DNA from 4 places in the Streptomyces sp. NPDC047453 genome. Region 2 is predicted to be linked to each of the others. Evidence: riboswitches for the same ligand, from Rfam matches in the RefSeq annotation. Region 2 holds a riboswitch; each other region holds the start of a gene.

Region 1 (4,204 bases), on a different contig from region 2:
ACGGCGTCGCCACGATCATGGCGCGGGCCTTCTCCGAGGGCACCGACAAGCACTCCGCCGAGGAGTTTGCCGCCGAGCTGGAGCGCGCGGGCGCCACCCTCGACTCGCACGCCGACCACCCCGGCGTACGGCTGAGCCTGGAGGTCCCGGCCTCCCGCCTGGCCAAGGGGCTCGGCCTGCTGTCCGACGCCCTCAGGGCGCCCGCGTTCGCCGAATCCGAGGTCGAGCGCCTGGTGCGCAACCGGCTCGACGAGATCCCGCACGAGCTGGCCAACCCGGCCCGCCGCGCCGCCAAGGAGCTGTCCAAGGAGCTCTTCCCGGCCGGCTCGCGCATGTCGCGTCCGCGCCAGGGCACCGAGGACACGGTCGGCGCGATCGACTCGGCGGCCGTCCGCTCCTTCTACGACCGGCACGTGCGTCCGGCCACGGCCACTGCCGTGGTCGTCGGCGACCTCACCGGCGTCGACCTCGACGAGCTGCTGGGCCGGACCCTGGGCGCCTGGACCGGCTCGCCCGCCAAGCCGCGGCCCGTGCCGCCGGTGACCGCCGACGACACCGGCCGCGTGGTCATCGTGGACCGGCCCGGTGCCGTGCAGACGCAGCTGCTCATCGGCCGGATCGGCCCGGACCGGCACGACCGCGTGTGGCCCGCCCAGGTGCTCGGCACCTACTGCCTCGGCGGCACCCTCACCTCCCGCCTGGACCGCGTCCTGCGCGAGGAGAAGGGCTACACCTACGGGGTGCGGGCGTTCGGCCAGGTGCTGCGGTCGGCCCCCGACGGGTCGGGCGCCGCGATGCTCGCCATCAGCGGCTCGGTCGACACCCCGAACACCGGCCCGGCCCTGGACGACCTGTTCACGGTGCTGCGCAAGCTCGCCGCCGAGGGCCTCACCGACGCCGAGCGGGACGTCGCCGTGCAGAACCTCGTCGGCGTGGCGCCGCTGAAGTACGAGACGGCCGCCGCCGTGGCGGGCACGCTCGCTGACCAGGTCGAGCAGCACCTGCCCGACGACTACCAGGCGACGCTCTATCAGCAGCTCGCCGCGACCGGCACGGTGGAGGCGACCGCGGCCGTCGTCAACGCGTTCCCCGTGGACCGGCTGGTGACGGTCCTCGTCGGTGACGCGGCGCAGATCAAGGAGCCCGTCGAGGCCCTGGGCGCCGGCCGGGTCATCGTCGTCGCGGCCGAGTAGAGGTACCCCCGCGCCGCCGCGCCGCCGCACGCGCGGCGAACGGTACACGCGCGCGTGGGGCCCTGGTGACCGAAGCGTCACCAGGGCCCCACGATGTCCGAATTGAGGGGGAGGTTGCCTGTCTGCCCTGTGGTATGCGCTACAAAACATCTGATCCGTTTGGGAATGGAAAGCGGCCCCGTTTAGCGTCGGTCCGTCTGTTCGTCGGGCAGTGCGCCGCGTCCGCGGCACCGGACAGCCATCGCTGAGTCCCCGTACGGCGCGAGCCGGGGGAGCCGGGGACCCACCGTCCCTGGGGTGAATCGGACACCCGCGCACGCCGCGAGGGGGCCGTAGGAGACCTTCCTGCTCCGAACCCGTCAGCTAACCCGGTAGGCGAGAGGGAAGGAAAGGACCCACGTCTCCATGGCGTTCACCCGCGCCGCCGGGAAGCACCGCCGGCCGAGCCGGATGCACCGCACCACCGCCCGTGCGGCGGGCGTCGCGGCCCTGGCCACCACCGGCGTCATCGGCACCCTCGCCGCCCCGGCCCTCGCCGCGGAGGACCCCGCCCCCGAGGACACCGGCCTCACCCCGGTCGTCACCATCGGCGACAGCGTCGCCGAGAAGATCGACGCCCAGGCCCTCGCCCAGCACAGGGCCGCCGCGCGCAAGCAGGCCGAGGAGGCCGCGCGCAAGAAGGCCGCGGAACGGGCCGAGAAGGAGCGCGAGGCCAAGGCGCGCGCCGCCCGCGAGGCCGAACGCAAGCGTCTCAACGCCTTCGTGACGCCGATCCTCGGCTCCTACATATCGACCGGCTACCGCACCGGCGGCTCACTGTGGACCTCCGGCACCCACACCGGCATCGACTTCCACGCCGCGAGCGGCACCACCGTCCACGCGGTCGGCATCGGCACCGTCGTCGAGACCGGCTGGGGCGGGGCGTACGGCAACCAGGTCGTGATCAGGATGGCCGACGGCATGTACACCCAGTACGGACACCTGTCGTCCATCGGGGTCTCGATGGGCCAGCAGGTCGTCCCGGGCCAGCAGATCGGCCTGTCCGGCGCGACCGGCAACGTCACCGGACCGCACCTGCACTTCGAGGCCCGTACGTCCCCGGACTACGGCTCCGACGTCGACCCCGTGGCCTACCTCCGCCGGCACGGCCTCACCATCTGACCTCCCGCGCCGGCACACCGCCCGGCGCGTCACGCGAAACACCCGAAGCCCCGGCTCCCGAGCCGGGGCTTCCGGTGTTCCCCACCGTGTTCCCTTCCGGTGTTCCGGGGGCCCGCCGGGCACGCCGGGCACGCCGAAGCCGTGCCACCCCGTCCGGGCGGCACGGCTTCGGCGCAGGAGCGGTCCTGCCGGTCAGACGGTCTCGGGAAGCTCCCCGAGGCCCTCGGCGACCAGCTTGGCCAGCCGGTCCAGCGCGGCGTCCGCGCCGTCGGCGTCGGAGGCCAGGACGACCTCCTCGCCGCCCTCGGCGCCGAGGCCGAGCACGGCCAGCATGGAGGCCGCGTTGACGGGCGTCCCGTCGGCCTTGGCGATCGTCACGGGGATGCCTGAGGCCGTGGCGGCCCGGACGAAGATGGAGGCGGGGCGGGCGTGGAGGCCCTCGGCCCAGCCGACGTTGACGCGGCGCTCAGCCATGTGTTGCTGCCCTTCGGGTGATCAGGGTTGTCTAGACCAGTTTTCCACACGTGGAGCGAGCCCGGAGCGGGGGTGTGCGCCGCCCCGGGTGGCGTCGGACCGCGGCCTCGGTCCGACGTGTGTCCTCCACAGACTGCCTCGCGCCGCTGTCGGACGCGAGCCGTACGCTGGGGCCCATGCAGACCTCGCCGGACCGGCACGAGTACCCCGCCCACTGGGAGGCGGACGTGGTGCTGCGCGACGGCGGCACCGCACGGATCCGCCCCATCACCGCCGATGACGCCGGCCGTCTGGTCAGCTTCTACGAACAGGTGTCGGACGAGTCCAAGTATTACCGCTTCTTCGCGCCCTACCCGCGCCTGTCCGCGAAGGACGTCCACCGCTTCACGCACCACGACTTCGTGGACCGGGTGGGACTCGCGGCCACGGTCGGCGGCGAGTTCATCGCCACCGTGCGCTACGACCGCATCGGCGCGGACGGCATGCCCGCCTCGGCGCCCTCCGACGAGGCCGAGGTCGCCTTCCTGGTGCAGGACGCCCACCAGGGACGCGGGGTCGCCTCCGCGCTCCTGGAGCACATCGCGGCCGTCGCCCGCGAGCGCGGCATCCGGCGCTTCACCGCCGAGGTGCTTCCGGCCAACACCAAGATGATCAAGGTGTTCACGGACGCCGGGTACGTCCAGAAGCGCAGCTTCGAGGACGGCGTCGTACACCTGGAGTTCGACATCGAGCCGACCGACCGGTCGCTGGCCGTGCAGCGCGCACGGGAGCAGCGGGCCGAGGGGCGGTCGGTGCGGCGGCTCCTGGTGCCCGGCTCGGTCGCCGTCATCGGCGTGGGCCGCACGCGCGGCGGCGTGGGCCGCAGCATCCTCGACAACATCCGCGACGCCGGGTTCACAGGCCGGCTCCACGCCGTGAACCGGGCCTTCGGCGAGGACTGCCGGGAGATCGACGGGGTGCCCGCCCGCCGCTCGGTGCGGGACATCGACGGGCCCGTGGACCTCGCCGTCGTCGCCGTGCCGGCCGAGCGCGTCCCGGACGCCGTCACCGAGTGCGGCGAGCACGGGGTGCAGGGGCTCGTCGTGATCTCCGCGGGCTACGCGGAGAGCGGCCCCGAGGGACGCGAGCGGCAGCGCGCCCTCGTGCGGCAGGCGCGCACGTACGGCATGCGGATCATCGGGCCCAACACCTTCGGGATCATCAACACCTCGCCGGACGTCCGGCTGAACGCCTCCCTCGCCCCCGAGTTGCCCCGGCCCGGCCGTATCGGGCTGTTCGCCCAGTCCGGGGCCATCGGCATCGCGCTGCTGTCCCGGCTGCACCGGCGCGGCGGCGGGGTCACCGGGGTCACGGGCGTGTCGACCTTCGTGTCGGCC
Region 2 (4,204 bases):
CATCGCGAAGAACACCATGACCAGTCCCCTGGGTCGTCGAGCGCCCGTGCTTCCAGCTTCACCCCGGAGGACGCCGTGCACGACCCGAGGCCGTTCCCGCACCCGGCCCCGGAAAGCTCGCCGCGACTTACGTACGTCCTGTACATTTTTTACAGAGGCCGCTCCGACCGGAGACGGCACCGCCGCATGGAGGGGTGCGCCATGACGCGACCGTCCGCCCGCTACGTCCTGCCGGAGTTCACCGAGATCACCAGCGCCGGCCGGCGGTCCCTGGATCCGTACGCGAAACTGCTCGAGGAGCGGATCGTCCTCCTCGGCACACCCATCGACGACACCGCGGCGAACGACGTCATCGCGCAGTTCGTCCACCTGGAGCACCGGACGCCCGACCGGGACATCTCGCTCTACATCAACTCCCCCGGCGGCTCGTTCAGCGCGATGCTGGCCGTCCACGACACGATGCGGTACGTGTGCTGCGACGTGGAGACGATCTGCCTGGGCCAGGCCGTCGCGTCAGCGGCGGTACTACTGGCCGCGGGCACCCCGGGCAAGCGGTACGCGCTGCCCGGCCCCCGCGTGGTGCTGCGGCAGCCGTCGCTGCCCGAGCCGGTCGAGGGCCAGGCGTCCGACCTGGCGATCCAGGCGGACGAGCTGACACGGGTGCGCGCCCGCCTGGAGGAACTGCTCGCGCGGAGCACCGGGCGGTCCGCCCGGCAGGTGCGGACCGACCTGGAGCGGGAGCAGGTGCTGGACGCACAAGAGGCCCTGAAATATGGATTGATTGACCGAATCGCCCAGACCCGCGGGGGCACGCGTACCGCGCCGGACGCGGGGTGAGCCGCCGATGCTGCCACCCGAGCTGCCGCCCCTGCCGGCACTGACCCGCGCCGAGGCGGAGCTGATCGACCGTTACCTGGAGGCGGCCGACTTGCTGGGCCGCGTCAACCCGGGCCGGCCCGGAGACACCTACCGGGCCCTGAGGGCCGCCCAGGCGCTCGTCGGCAGGGCGATGGAGCTGCGGGACACGCTGGCACTGATGCACCGGCGGGGCGAGACCGAGCTGCACGCGGACACTCTGGCCCGGGCGCTGCGAGTGCTGGACGGCGAGCGGCGCACGGCCCGTGTCACCCTGCCGCCCGACTGCGGAAGTTGACGTCATCCACAGCCGCGGTCTCGGCGGGTGAAGGAGCCCGTCTGTCTGGACACGGGGTGAAATCACCCCGAATGACCGACCGCCTTTCGGTGTAGGTTCAGCTCCCTTTTCGGGACCGCCGCAGTTGCGCAACACGCCTCCCCGGATGGCGGAATGAGGTGTTCCGGTGCTGGTCCGGGGGTCGTCGCGGGAGGGGGCAGCCGTTCGATCGCGAGGGTGTCCACCCGAACGGGCGCGTGGTGAGTAACAACACAAACACGCGGTTCCATTGGGATTTTCGGACATCCGTAGGTGAAGATCCCTGTCTGACGACAAGCCCCCGCCACAACGGCGGGGCGGTCCGGGCGGACGCCGAGTCCTGCCGCCGCCCGGATGACCGGTCGACAGGAGTGGATCGGCAGGAGTGGAGGACCCAAGCACGACGGGTCGCCGGAACGGTCACGCCATGGCCGGTCCGAGCAGCCCTTGGGGTGAAGCCGCAGCAACGCGGCCGGGCAACTTCGCCAGCCCGAATCCGACAGGTCATCCTTCACAGGCGGCTGACGAAGGGTTGCGCATGACTGCGCTCAATCGTGTCCCGTCGCTGATGGCCCGGGCCGGCACGGCCTCGGCTCTGACCCTGGCCGCCGTGAGCGGCTCGATCGTGGTCCCGGGTGTGGCCTCCGAGGCCTCGGCCGCGACGACCGCGAACACGGCGCTGCGGATCGCGGCGTCCAAGCAGGGGTCGCCCTACCAGTGGGGCGCCACGGGGCCGCGGAGGTTCGACTGCTCCGGGCTCACGCTGTACTCGTTCAAAAGGGCGGGCAAGACGCTGCCCCGCACGGCCGCACAGCAGTACAACAAGAGCCGGCACATCTCCGCGGGCAGCCGCCGAGCCGGGGACCTGGTGTTCTTCCACTCGGGCTCGAACGTGTACCACGTGGGCATCTACGCCGGCAAGGGCAAGATCTGGCACGCCCCGAAGACCGGGGACGTGGTGAAGCTCCAGAAGATCTGGACGAAGAGCGTCTGGTATGGCCGGGTGCGCTGACCCGGCCGCAATGCGGTGCGGTGGCGGAGCTTCGACGTCGTCACCGCACGTTCCTACGGTTCCTGACCCGCGGCCGCCACCGGGCGGGCGGGAACCGTCCACGGAAGTTCGATGCAGACCGTCTTGCCGCCCTCCCGGGTCGGCCGCACGGTCAGACTGCCGCCGCACTCGGCGGTGAGCCACCGGATGATCACCATGCCCCGGCCGTTGTCCTGCTGGACGGCGGCCGGCAGGCGTTTCGGGAACCGGGGGTGGCTGTCGGTGACCCCGATGTGCAGTCGTTCGTCACGCACGAGGACGAGGTCCACCGTGAAGGTGGGTGACTGCCCGAAAGTGTGCTGTACGGCGTTGGTGGCGAGTTCGGAGACGATGAGCCGGACCGTCTCGGCGGTGTCCGCGGCCGGCGGCAGGCCCCACTCCGCGAGCGTGCCGGCCACATAGGCACGGGCCGCGCAGACCGAGGCGGGATCGCTCGGCAGAGTGACGGATGCTTCCAGATGGTCTGCCATGGCGACGTCGTCCCTTTCCCACAGGGCCGGAGTCCGACACTGAGCGGATGATTCGAGTACGGTCCCGCACTGGTGCTTCGCCGTCAGACTGCCATCAGCACTCCGCTCTCGGTGGCGATCCACCGAGATATGCATATATCTGTCGCTCAATGCGGTGAACTCTGCGACGGCAGACCGTATCCGGAGCGGGTCGCGTGGAGCGTTCAGAGGGAGCGAGGGAGTAGCCCATGCAACACGGTCCCGAGGTGCGCCGCCGGAAGCTGGGCGCCGAACTGCGCGCCCTGCGCACCGGCGCGGGTCTCACCAGCGGTGAGGCGGCCCGCCTGGTCGGCTGGCACCAGTCGAAGGTCAGCCGGATCGAGACCGGCACCAGCGGGGTGAAACCGGCCGATGTGCGCTCACTCCTGGACGCGTACGCGGTCCACGACGCCCAACTGCGCGAGTTGCTCCTGGTGCTGGCGGGGCTGGACGACGGCGGCGACCGGCACCACTGGTGGCACGCCTATCGCGGAGTGCTGCCGCCGACCTACCGGGACTTCATCAGCCTGGAGTCGCAGGCGAGCGGGATGCGCACCCTGGAGACCTCGGTCGTCCCCGGCCTGCTCCAGACGCCCGAGTACGCGCGCGCGGTCACCCGGGCCGCCGTGGACGGGCTCGACGAGGACCGGCTGGACGCGCTGGTGGAGGTGCGGCTGGCCCGCCAGGACGTGCTGCGCTCGCGACCGCCGCTGGAGCTGGACGCGGTGCTGGACGAGGCGGTGCTGCGCCGGGAGGTGGGCGGGCCCGAGGTGATGAGGCGGCAGTTGGAGCGGCTGACGGAAGCAGCCCGGCTGCCCCAAGTACGGCTCCAGGTGTTGCCGTTCGCCGCCGGCGCCCACATCGGCATCACCGGCCCTTTCGTTATCTTCTCATTTTCGAACGCTTCTGATCTGAACGTGGTGGTTCTCGACCACTTGACGAGTAGCCTCCACCTCGAGCGGAAAGAAGACCTAGAGGCCTACGCCGAGGCCTTCGACACCCTGCGGCTCCACGCCCTCTCGCCCGAGGACTCGTTGGACTTCATCGCCGGGATACGCCAGACCCCCTGACGGCGCACAACCGCGTACCGCGTTAAGGAGGCACCATGTCCGCTCCGCCTCGGCACGTACCTTCCAGCACCGATCTGCACGGCGTGCGCTGGCTGCGCAGCAGCTACAGCACGGGAGCCAACAACTGCGTCGAGACGGCCCGGCCCGCCACGGGACCGTGGGCCGGGCTGCTCGCCGTGCGCGACTCCAAGGCCCCGGCCGGGCCCGCACTGCTCTTCTCCCCCGCGAGCTGGGCAGGCTTCATGGCTGCGACACACCGCACCTGACGGACAATCCGGTCAACGCCCGGTGACACCCGGCCATGTCACGCCGACTCATGGTCGTGTTCCACCGATCACCCGTACAGCGCGTTCGATCTGCGCCCCGGAGAGGTCCGCGCGGGCGGTCAGCCTCAGCCGTGAGATGCCGTCGGGCACGGAAGGAG
Region 3 (4,204 bases), on a different contig from region 2:
CAAAAGATACTTGCCGTCCACATAAATCTTGAACAGGTACGAGGTGGAAATCCGCACAGACTGCTTCCGGTAGCGGAGCGAATACCAAAGGGTCCGCAATTTTTCCCGGTTTTGCATGATCTGCTCAACGGCCGGAACCGCCAACCCCATGCTGAGACCAGTCGTCATATTGACAACGGTCGAGTTAGTGATAAAGAAGCTAGCTACCCCAGAGGCGACGGCAAGCAGGAAGTAGATGATAAGCCGCAGCACGGGAACTCCTATCGCGGTAGTGGCACTAGCGGATTTCCGAGCAGGTATCGACTAACCCATGTGAGTTGCGACCGAGAGCCGGCTAGAGCCTCTAGAAGCGGGCGGGATACGGATCTCGCTTCATACATCGCAACGAGGAGGGCGCGCCTTACGTTCACGTTCGCCTCATTCTCAAACTCGCGTCGCAGGAGCTGCCCGTCAGCGATGGTACTTACTCTTCCTAGGTAACGGGCAGCGAACTCGCGCGGTAGGCTCGACTTATTCTTGTCCCCCAATATACTCCAAGCCAAATCGCGGATTTCCGTGGAATTGATGCTTAGCCGTGCAGCTGCTTGCAGTAGCCGCTGTTCCAAACTGTCGTACTGATGGCCAGCTGCGCGCTGCATAGCCGATACATAGGCCCTAGTAGTAGCTGAAAGTCGATTCGGGAAGCATTCCAGATATCGAATGAGCTCGCTTGCTAAGTGGTGACTTTCTTTTAGGTTACGCAATACCCAGGGAATTGCTCGATCGTCGCTATGGTTTCCCATGCGAAAAAGAGAGAACTTGACGTCTCGATCATTCTGTTCATCCTCGGTCGCCGCCAGGAATAGCTTATAGAGTCTTTCTTCTGCTCCTACTTCACCGATTCTGAGTCCGTAAGCAATTGCGTCTTTTTCCAGGCTCTCTAGCTGGGATACAGCGGATACCGGGTCGTAGATATCAGTTTTCGTCATCGACATGGATAGGCGACGCGACCGCAGAATGGAATTTACTTCCAAAAGGGCGTCACGCAAGGATTCGCGCTCTGTGTCAAATATCATCATGTCGTCGGAATACCGCAGGTACTTGAAATTGGCGCGATGTACGAACTCATCTACTGGCAACATGTAGAGGTTCGCTAGAATCGCCGAGGCATCCGGTCCCTGAGGTATCCCCCATGCGCGACTAGACGACTGAAACATGCGGAGCCAGGAAATCAATCTGTCGGTAACCCATGGGTTTGCCCCTGCTGATTGAATGTCCACTGCGAGGGCGCCTACGTCAATGTGCTCATAGAAAGAGACAACATCCGTGCGGGCTAGCTGAAACGGTGTCTTGCTGATCATCTTGACACCACGCTTTTGCATGGCCACCCACGAATCGATCGGTTTCCAAAAGGACTTACCGTTTTCCCCCCACCTTGCGCTGTAGACGCTATCGTGTAGTTGTTTTTCGACTAGTTCAGCAATAGAAAAGATCAGCGTGTCATAGACGAGTCGGTCATGCACTGAAAGTCGCGAGATTGGGCGTACTGCTACCGCATTCTTCGGTAGGTCTAGAACTTCGACATATTCAGGTCCGACTTGGCCACTTTGCAAGGAATCAATTACGGCGCGACGGACGTCACCCCATGACGCATCTATGTCTGCCCAATTGATGATGTCAGGTATCTCAGAGCGTCCGCGGCCGCGCAATAGGCGATTCCATGCATCATCCAGATTGACCCAGAAGGGACGCCCCATAGTCCGCTGTTCTCCCCTCCGATCAGACCCCCACGATCAAGCACAAGCGTAGTAGAGCAGGGAAGCCGTAGACCACCTGAGCTTCCCAAGCTGATGGCTCACGGGCGGTTGTCGCAGGCCGGCCGAGGCCGTTTCTCTCGTTCGACAGCCCAGTAGCGTGGCTGAGGTCGACAGGGACACACCGAGGCACACCAGCAGAGAGACCCCGGCCTGTGCGCCAGGGTCTCATCCACGTTCGTCAACGTTCTCTCACGGGGTCTCCGTGATGAACTTGCTGATCAGGGCCAGATGTAGCCCAAGATCATGAAGAAGAGAACCGCGAGTCCAACGGCCGTTCCGCCCGCTGTCTTAATGGCCTCGTAGTACGACACATCCTCCATGGTCCGATGGAGGACGCCCGCAAAGATTCCAATGATGATCGCGATCAGGACCGCGATCAAGGAATCGGTCTTCTTGTTCCTCGGGGACTGGTGAGGAACGGGAAACTGCGGGGTGTTCTGCGGCGCACTCATGCGCAACCCTTCGTCTGCCGCCTACGAAGGGATGACCTGTCGGATTCGGGCTGGCGAAGTTGCCCGGCCGCGTTGCCTTGCCGCGGCTTCACCCCAAGGGTGCTCAGACCGGTCGTGGCGTGACCGTTCCAGCGACCCGTCGTGCTTGGGTCCTCCGTTCCTGCCTCGCCATACGTCGCGTTGGCATCCAGGCGTCGGCAGGACTCGGCGCACGCCCAGACCGCCCCACCTACGTCGGTGGGGGCTTGTCGTCAGACATGGAGCTTGGCTCACGAATGTCCGAAAATCCCAACCGATCAAGAATTTGTGGGGTTAGTCACCTCTCTCCTCGCTCGGGTGGACAGCCCGACCAAGCCGGTGAGTGACGGATCCTGGGCGAGGACGTGATCACGCTCAAGAGCTGCGTCCGTCTCCGGGACGGTCTGAGATCCTGGAGACCGATCGAGAGGGGCCGCAGGTATGGAGTGGAAGACCCACGGTGAGCGACAGATCTACACCAACAAGTGGGTGAATCTGTGTCTGGTCGACGTCCAGCAGCCTGATGGGCGCAGGTGGGAGTACCACGTCGTTCGCCTCCGACACCTGGCCGTAGCCGCCGTGGTGAATGATCGTCAAGAAGTCCTGATGATGTGGCGTCACCGCTTCATCACGGACTCGTGGGCCTGGGAGTTGCCCATGGGCCTGGTCGAGGACGGCGAGACCCCGGAAGAGGCAGCGGCCCGCGAGGTCCTGGAAGAGACGGGCTGGCGCCCTGGTCCCATCAAGCCCCTGATCTACGCCGAGCCGGCCAACGGCATCACCGATTCACAGCACCACGTCTTCCGCGCGGATGGCGCCACCTACGCCGGGCCGCCCACGGAAAAGAACGAGTCCGACCGCATCGAGTGGATCCCCCTCTCGGAGGTGCGAGGGATGATCGACCGCCGGGAGATCGTGAGCAGTGGATCGCTCGTGGGTCTGCTGTACCTGCTCATGGATGAAGCGATCCGCTGACCGGTGGGAGGAGGGCCCGTAGCCTCGCCTCGAAGGCCAGGGCTACGGGCTCTTGCCTGTGTGGTGCCAACTGGTCGTAGAACTCCCTGAGATGGCCGGACACCCGCTCGGAGGCCACCGCCGACGCAGGCTCCAGCGCTTGCGTGGCGGTGTGGCACGCCTGATCAAGCTTGCCTTGGTCCAACTGCGTACGAGCAAGCCAGAACGCGTGAAACGCGCGGCCGCGCTGGTTGGTGCGGTCCTCCCGCCGCAGAGCATCCGCGATCAATGGTTCGGCAGTTGCTGCTTCGCCCAGTCTGCCGTGGGCGATGCCCGTGTCCACGATGAGCTTCGGCTCGTCGAAGTAGGCCACCCATGACGGGTCCGGGTCTCTCGCGTGGATCTGCTCGAAATGGCGGTGTGCTTCCCCGATAGCCCGGTGCGTGGAATCCCGGTTGCCGAGGGTGGCATGAGCGAAGGCTTCGCGCATGGACAGCATGGACAGGACGCGTGGGGTGGTGCCGAGGGCTGAGCGGGCCTGGTCCTGGGCGGCGGTCACGAGTGCGAGTGAGTCCGCGGGCTTGTCCTGGTACGTGGCCTGCAAACTCATGCAGGCAAGGACGTTGGCCATGAACTGACGGTCGTCGATTTCCTTGGCCAGGTGCAGGGCTTCGGTGAAGTACGCACGGGCCTGGTTGTACTGACGGGCGTCGAAGTAGGTCCAGCCGGTGAGGCGCGCCAGCTCGGCCGCGATTCCGTACAACCCGTTCTGGATGGACGGCGGTCGGCTCTCCTTCAGTAGCCCGACCACATATCGGAGCTGGCCGACGATGGCCGGCCTCAGAGCCTCACCGCCGTGCTGGTTGTCGCGTCGCCAGTAGTCCTCGATAGACGACCGGAAGGCCTCGAGTGTGGCTGCGCTCAAGCTCGTTCGGGTGGCCAGCGCCAGGATGCTGTCCACGTCCGGACCTGGCAAAGAGTCCG
Region 4 (4,204 bases), on a different contig from region 2:
GCGCTCGGCGGCCTGCCAGACCAGCGGGCCGAGCGCGGCGATGTACTGGCCGCCCAGTTCCAGGTCGCCGGCCACCGGGCGGGCCTTGAGCAGCGCCTGGAACTCCCAGGTCTTGGCCCATCGCTGGTAGTAGGCGACATGGCTGCTGAGGGTGCGCACCAGCGGCCCGTTGCGGCCCTCGGGCCGCAGGTTGGCGTCGACCGGCCAGATCGAGCCCTCCACGGTCGTCTCGGAGCAGATCCGCATCATGTGCGAGGCGAGCGCGGTCGCGGCGCGCAGAGCCTTGACCTCGTCGGCGCCGTCCGCGGCCTCACCGACGAAGATCACGTCGACATCGGAGACGTAGTTGAGTTCGTGGCCGCCGCACTTGCCCATCGCGATCACCGCGAGCCGGCACAGCGCGTCGTCCTCGGGCGCGGCGGCCCGCGCGAGCCGGAGCGCGGCGCGCAGAGTGGCAGTGGCGAGGTCGGCCAGCTCGGCGGCGGTCTCGGCGACATCCGTGGTGCCGCACACGTCGCGGGCGGCGATGGACAGCAGGCAGCGCCGGTAGGCGACGCGGAGCGCGACCGGATCGCCGGCCTCGGCGAGCCCGTGCTCGAACTCCTCCACGCCCGGGTGCAGGTCGCGCGGCTCGTAGGTGACCAGCGCCCGCCAGTCGCCTGCGTGCCGGGCGAGGTGGTCGCCGAGGGCGGTGGAGGCGCCGAGCACGCCGAGCAGCCGGTCGCGCAGCGGTTTGGCCGCTATCAGCGTGTCGAGCAGCTCGCGGCGGGCCTTGGACTCCGGCTGAGCCTCCAGCAGCCGGACCAGCCCGCCCAGCGCGAGATCCGGGTCGGCTGTGGCGCCCAGCGCCTCCAGCAGCACCGGATCGTCCCTCAGCGGCGCGAGCTCCGGCCCGTCCAGCAGCCGCTCTGCGTCCGAGGCATGGATGAAGCCGTGCCGCAGCAGCCGCGTGAAGGTACTGCTCCTGCGCCCCGGCGCCGTCATCCCGGCCTCCCGTCGGATCAAGCCCGTCCTGGCCAGAGCCTATCCGGACTCCCGGTCCTGAGCCCTGACGGCGGTCCCGTTTTCCGCGCCGGTCGGAGGTCGTCGGGGAGCTCCGGAAACGGGGACACCCGCCGCCCACCGCACGTACGGTCCGACGGTCCCGAAAACATCGGAGTGCAGCCAACCGTATGCGTACCGTGAAAGTCACGAAAACGTAGCGGACATATCACGCACCAACCTTCACAGCAGTCACAAGCGTTGGCTAGCGTGCCCGGCGGGCACCCCGTACCCCCGCCGGCGAACAACGCCGGGACGGGTGGCCTGCGCCGAATCCGGTGCGCCTCACGGCAGCCGGAGCCGGGGACCCACTCATCCCTGGGGTGAATCGGTCCCGTTCGCGTGTCCCCCACAGCGCGCACGGGACGGTAGGGCAGCCCTTCCGACCACCCGCCCGAACCCGACAGCTAACCCGGTAGGCGGTCTATGGAAGGAGGCGCCACCCTTGGCGTCGCACCGCAAAGCCCGGACCACGGCCACCCGGATCGCCGGACTGCGCACGTCCCCGGCCCTCGGTCTGACGACCGCGGCCCTCACCTCCGTGGCGCTGCTGTCCCAGACGGCGAACGCCGCGCCCGCGCAGCCCCGGAAGCCCAGCCTCGAAGAGGTGCAGAAGAGAGTCGACGACCTCTACCACCAGGCCGGAGTGGCCACCGAGAAGTACAACGAGGCCAAGGAGAAGACCGCCACGCAGCGCACACGCGTGAACGGCCTCCTCGACGACGTGGCGAAGCGCACGGCGAAGCTGAACGAGGCGCGGCGCGAGCTCGGCATGTTCGCCGCCGCCCAGTACCGCACGGGCGGGATGTCCGGCACCGCGACGCTGCTGCTCGCGAAGGATCCCCAGCAGTACTTCGACCAGGACCATCTGATGAGACAGCTCACCGAGCGCCAGAAGAAGGCCGTCGACGACTACCAGACCGCGCAGCTCGCGACGACGAAGAAGCGCACCGAGGCGACGAAGATCCTGGAGTCGCTGACAACCTCGCAGGACGATCTGAGGACCAGCAAGCTCGACGTCCAGACGAAGCTCAGCGAGGCGCGCCATCTGCTGTCGACGCTGACCGCCGAGGAGAAGGCGCGACTGGCGGCGATCGAGAAGAAGAAGCAGGAGATCGCCCGGCAGAAGGCCGCGGAGCTGGCCCGCCGGCAGGCGGCGGAGGAGGCGGCGGCGGCCGCGCAGAAGCGCAAGGAGGAGCAGGCGGCCAAGAGCTCCGACGCGAAGGCGAGCAGCGGAACGGGCACGAGCTCGGGATCGAGCACGGGCTCGGGCACGGGTACGGGCGGGGGCACGAGCACGGATGCCGGATCGAGCACCGGCTATGCCGCCAAGGCCGCCAAGGTCCTCGACTTCGCGCGGGCCCAGATCGGCAAGCCGTACGTGTGGGGCGCGACCGGCCCCGGTTCGTACGACTGCTCCGGGCTCACGCTGGCCGCCTGGAAGTCCGCCGGAATCTCGCTGCCGCGCACCACCTGGAGCCAGGTGGAGGCCGGCACGACCGTCCCCGTCTCCGAGGCCAAACCCGGCGACCTGGTCTTCTTCTACAACGACATCAGCCACGTCGGGATCTACATCGGCAACGGCATGATGATCCACGCGCCGCGCCCGGGCACGAACGTCCGCGAGGAGTCGATCTACTACATGCCGATCCACAGCGTCGTCCGCCCCGCGTAACGCGCGCCGGACACCCCGGTGCCGGCACCGGCATCGGACATGAAAGGGCCCGCACCGGGGGGTGCGGGCCCTTTCATGGGACGGCGCCACGCAGGTCCAGGGCACCACGATGAAGATGTCGGCCACGGTGACCAGCGGTGCCAGTGGGTACGCAGGTGCAGGCCACGCCGGGCACCACGTCGGTCGTCGCCCTCGTACGGCATGTCAGGCCCTCCGCCGCACGCGGGAGCAGAGCGTGAACACGGCCATGGCGACCACCAGCCCCGCCGCGGTCGCCGTGGTGTCGGCGAGCAGCCGGTCCAGATGAGGTCGCAGCCGGTCGACCGAGGTGAACACCACGACCGAGCCGGAGACCGTGGCCACCAGACCGGCGCCCCAGTGACGGTGCCTGTCGTAGAACCACCGGCCCAGCACCATCACCGGTGGTGCGGCCACCGGGAACTGCCGCTCGTCGAGCAACTCCAGAGCGGCCCACGTGAGGGCGAGCACCACCACGCACCCCGCCGCCACCCTGGCCGCCTCGGCCCACATCACCGGCCGGTCCCCGCTCACCACGACGCCTTCCGCCCTCCCCCTCCGCGCCGTCGTGCCCACGGCGTCCCGCCGACGGCAATTGAGCCACACCCGTCCCTCCACGCGCCATACCGTTCCCCAGCACGATCAGCGGTCGCGGCAAGCACGGCGATGAGCAATGGGCTCAGGACGCGCCCTGAAGCTGGCTCTCCAGCTGGGAGACCTCCACCGACTCGTTGGCGGACGGTGTCGCCGACGGGATCGGCTTGTCATAGTCGGACAGGGTGAAGGTCAGATCGGTGCCGTTGCCCTTCTGGGTGCCCCCGATCAGGTATGGCTTGCCCTGCGTCGCCACGTAGTACGTGGCCGCCCTTCCGTCCACCTTCCCGGTCAGCGGGATGGCCTTCATTCCGTTGAACGTGGTCTCGGTGCCCTTCTTGACGTCCGTGAACGGCGCGACGCCGCCGAGGGGCTTCTGGAAGACCTTGATGCTGCAGACGTCGGCCAGTTTCTTGAAGATCGCGTCGTTGGTCGTGCCATGGATGTACCGGTTCTTGAAGCGCTCCGCGCCTGCTGTGCCCTCGCTGCCGGGGACCTTGGTCGTCTTCCAGAACGTAGCGTCGGGTTTCATCCATGCTTCGGTGCCGCGCTTGACGATCTGGAAGCTGCCCTGGGTGCCCATGGCTATCGAGCCGGTGCAGCCGGCCTGGTCGTACGAGAGGTCCGCCGAGCTGGGCCGATTGCCTTTCTGGGCGTCTGACCCCGTGTCCTTCAGCGCGATACGGACGGACTTGGCGCCGAGCAGGGCTTGGTGCGCCTGGTGCCGGATCTCCTTCGGTGACTTGTCCGCGATGCCGTTGCCACCGTTGCCGTCCGATGAGTAGCCGGAGATGAGGAGAAGGATCGCGTGCGTCGTGGCGGGTGCGGCCTGGGCGGCGGCGCCGCCGCCCAGGAGCGCCCCTGCGGCGGTTACGG

The links. Region 2 has a riboswitch for cyclic di-AMP ahead of ABZ818_RS16310 (C40 family peptidase). Riboswitches for the same ligand answer to the same signal wherever they lie in the genome.
Region 1: it holds a riboswitch for cyclic di-AMP, as region 2 does, so the genes downstream of both, ABZ818_RS17900 (M23 family metallopeptidase) here and ABZ818_RS16310 (C40 family peptidase) in region 2, are expected to answer to the same signal.
Region 3: it holds a riboswitch for cyclic di-AMP, as region 2 does, so the genes downstream of both, ABZ818_RS09670 (hypothetical protein) here and ABZ818_RS16310 (C40 family peptidase) in region 2, are expected to answer to the same signal.
Region 4: it holds a riboswitch for cyclic di-AMP, as region 2 does, so the genes downstream of both, ABZ818_RS01935 (NlpC/P60 family protein) here and ABZ818_RS16310 (C40 family peptidase) in region 2, are expected to answer to the same signal.

The regions. Positions count from the first base shown of each region.
Region 1 covers NZ_JBEYTS010000017.1:107,013-111,216, forward strand. Annotated here, with positions in the region: gene ABZ818_RS17895 (pitrilysin family protein) at 1-1,193, shown strand, start outside; cyclic di-AMP (ydaO/yuaA leader) riboswitch at 1,426-1,586, shown strand; gene ABZ818_RS17900 (M23 family metallopeptidase) at 1,599-2,354, shown strand; gene ABZ818_RS17905 (HPr family phosphocarrier protein) at 2,547-2,828, opposite strand; gene ABZ818_RS17910 (GNAT family N-acetyltransferase) at 3,005-4,204, shown strand, end outside.
Region 2 covers NZ_JBEYTS010000015.1:51,223-55,426, forward strand. Annotated here, with positions in the region: gene ABZ818_RS16295 (ANTAR domain-containing protein) at 1-18, opposite strand, end outside; gene ABZ818_RS16300 (ATP-dependent Clp protease proteolytic subunit) at 202-837, shown strand; gene ABZ818_RS16305 (hypothetical protein) at 845-1,153, shown strand; cyclic di-AMP (ydaO/yuaA leader) riboswitch at 1,493-1,706, shown strand; gene ABZ818_RS16310 (C40 family peptidase) at 1,710-2,183, shown strand; gene ABZ818_RS16315 (ATP-binding protein) at 2,237-2,692, opposite strand; gene ABZ818_RS16320 (helix-turn-helix transcriptional regulator) at 2,920-3,780, shown strand; gene ABZ818_RS16325 (DUF397 domain-containing protein) at 3,816-4,046, shown strand; gene ABZ818_RS16330 (8-amino-7-oxononanoate synthase) at 4,095-4,204, opposite strand, start outside.
Region 3 covers NZ_JBEYTS010000007.1:169,632-173,835, forward strand. Annotated here, with positions in the region: gene ABZ818_RS09660 (hypothetical protein) at 1-252, opposite strand, end outside; gene ABZ818_RS09665 (RNA-directed DNA polymerase) at 261-1,736, opposite strand; gene ABZ818_RS09670 (hypothetical protein) at 2,015-2,248, opposite strand; cyclic di-AMP (ydaO/yuaA leader) riboswitch at 2,252-2,468, opposite strand; gene ABZ818_RS09675 (NUDIX hydrolase) at 2,708-3,241, shown strand; gene ABZ818_RS09680 (helix-turn-helix transcriptional regulator) at 3,219-4,204, opposite strand, start outside.
Region 4 covers NZ_JBEYTS010000001.1:426,921-431,124, reverse strand. Annotated here, with positions in the region: gene ABZ818_RS01940 (bifunctional [glutamine synthetase] adenylyltransferase/[glutamine synthetase]-adenylyl-L-tyrosine phosphorylase) at 1-984, opposite strand, end outside; cyclic di-AMP (ydaO/yuaA leader) riboswitch at 1,299-1,479, shown strand; gene ABZ818_RS01935 (NlpC/P60 family protein) at 1,487-2,716, shown strand; gene ABZ818_RS01930 (hypothetical protein) at 2,921-3,268, opposite strand; gene ABZ818_RS01925 (hypothetical protein) at 3,414-4,204, opposite strand, start outside.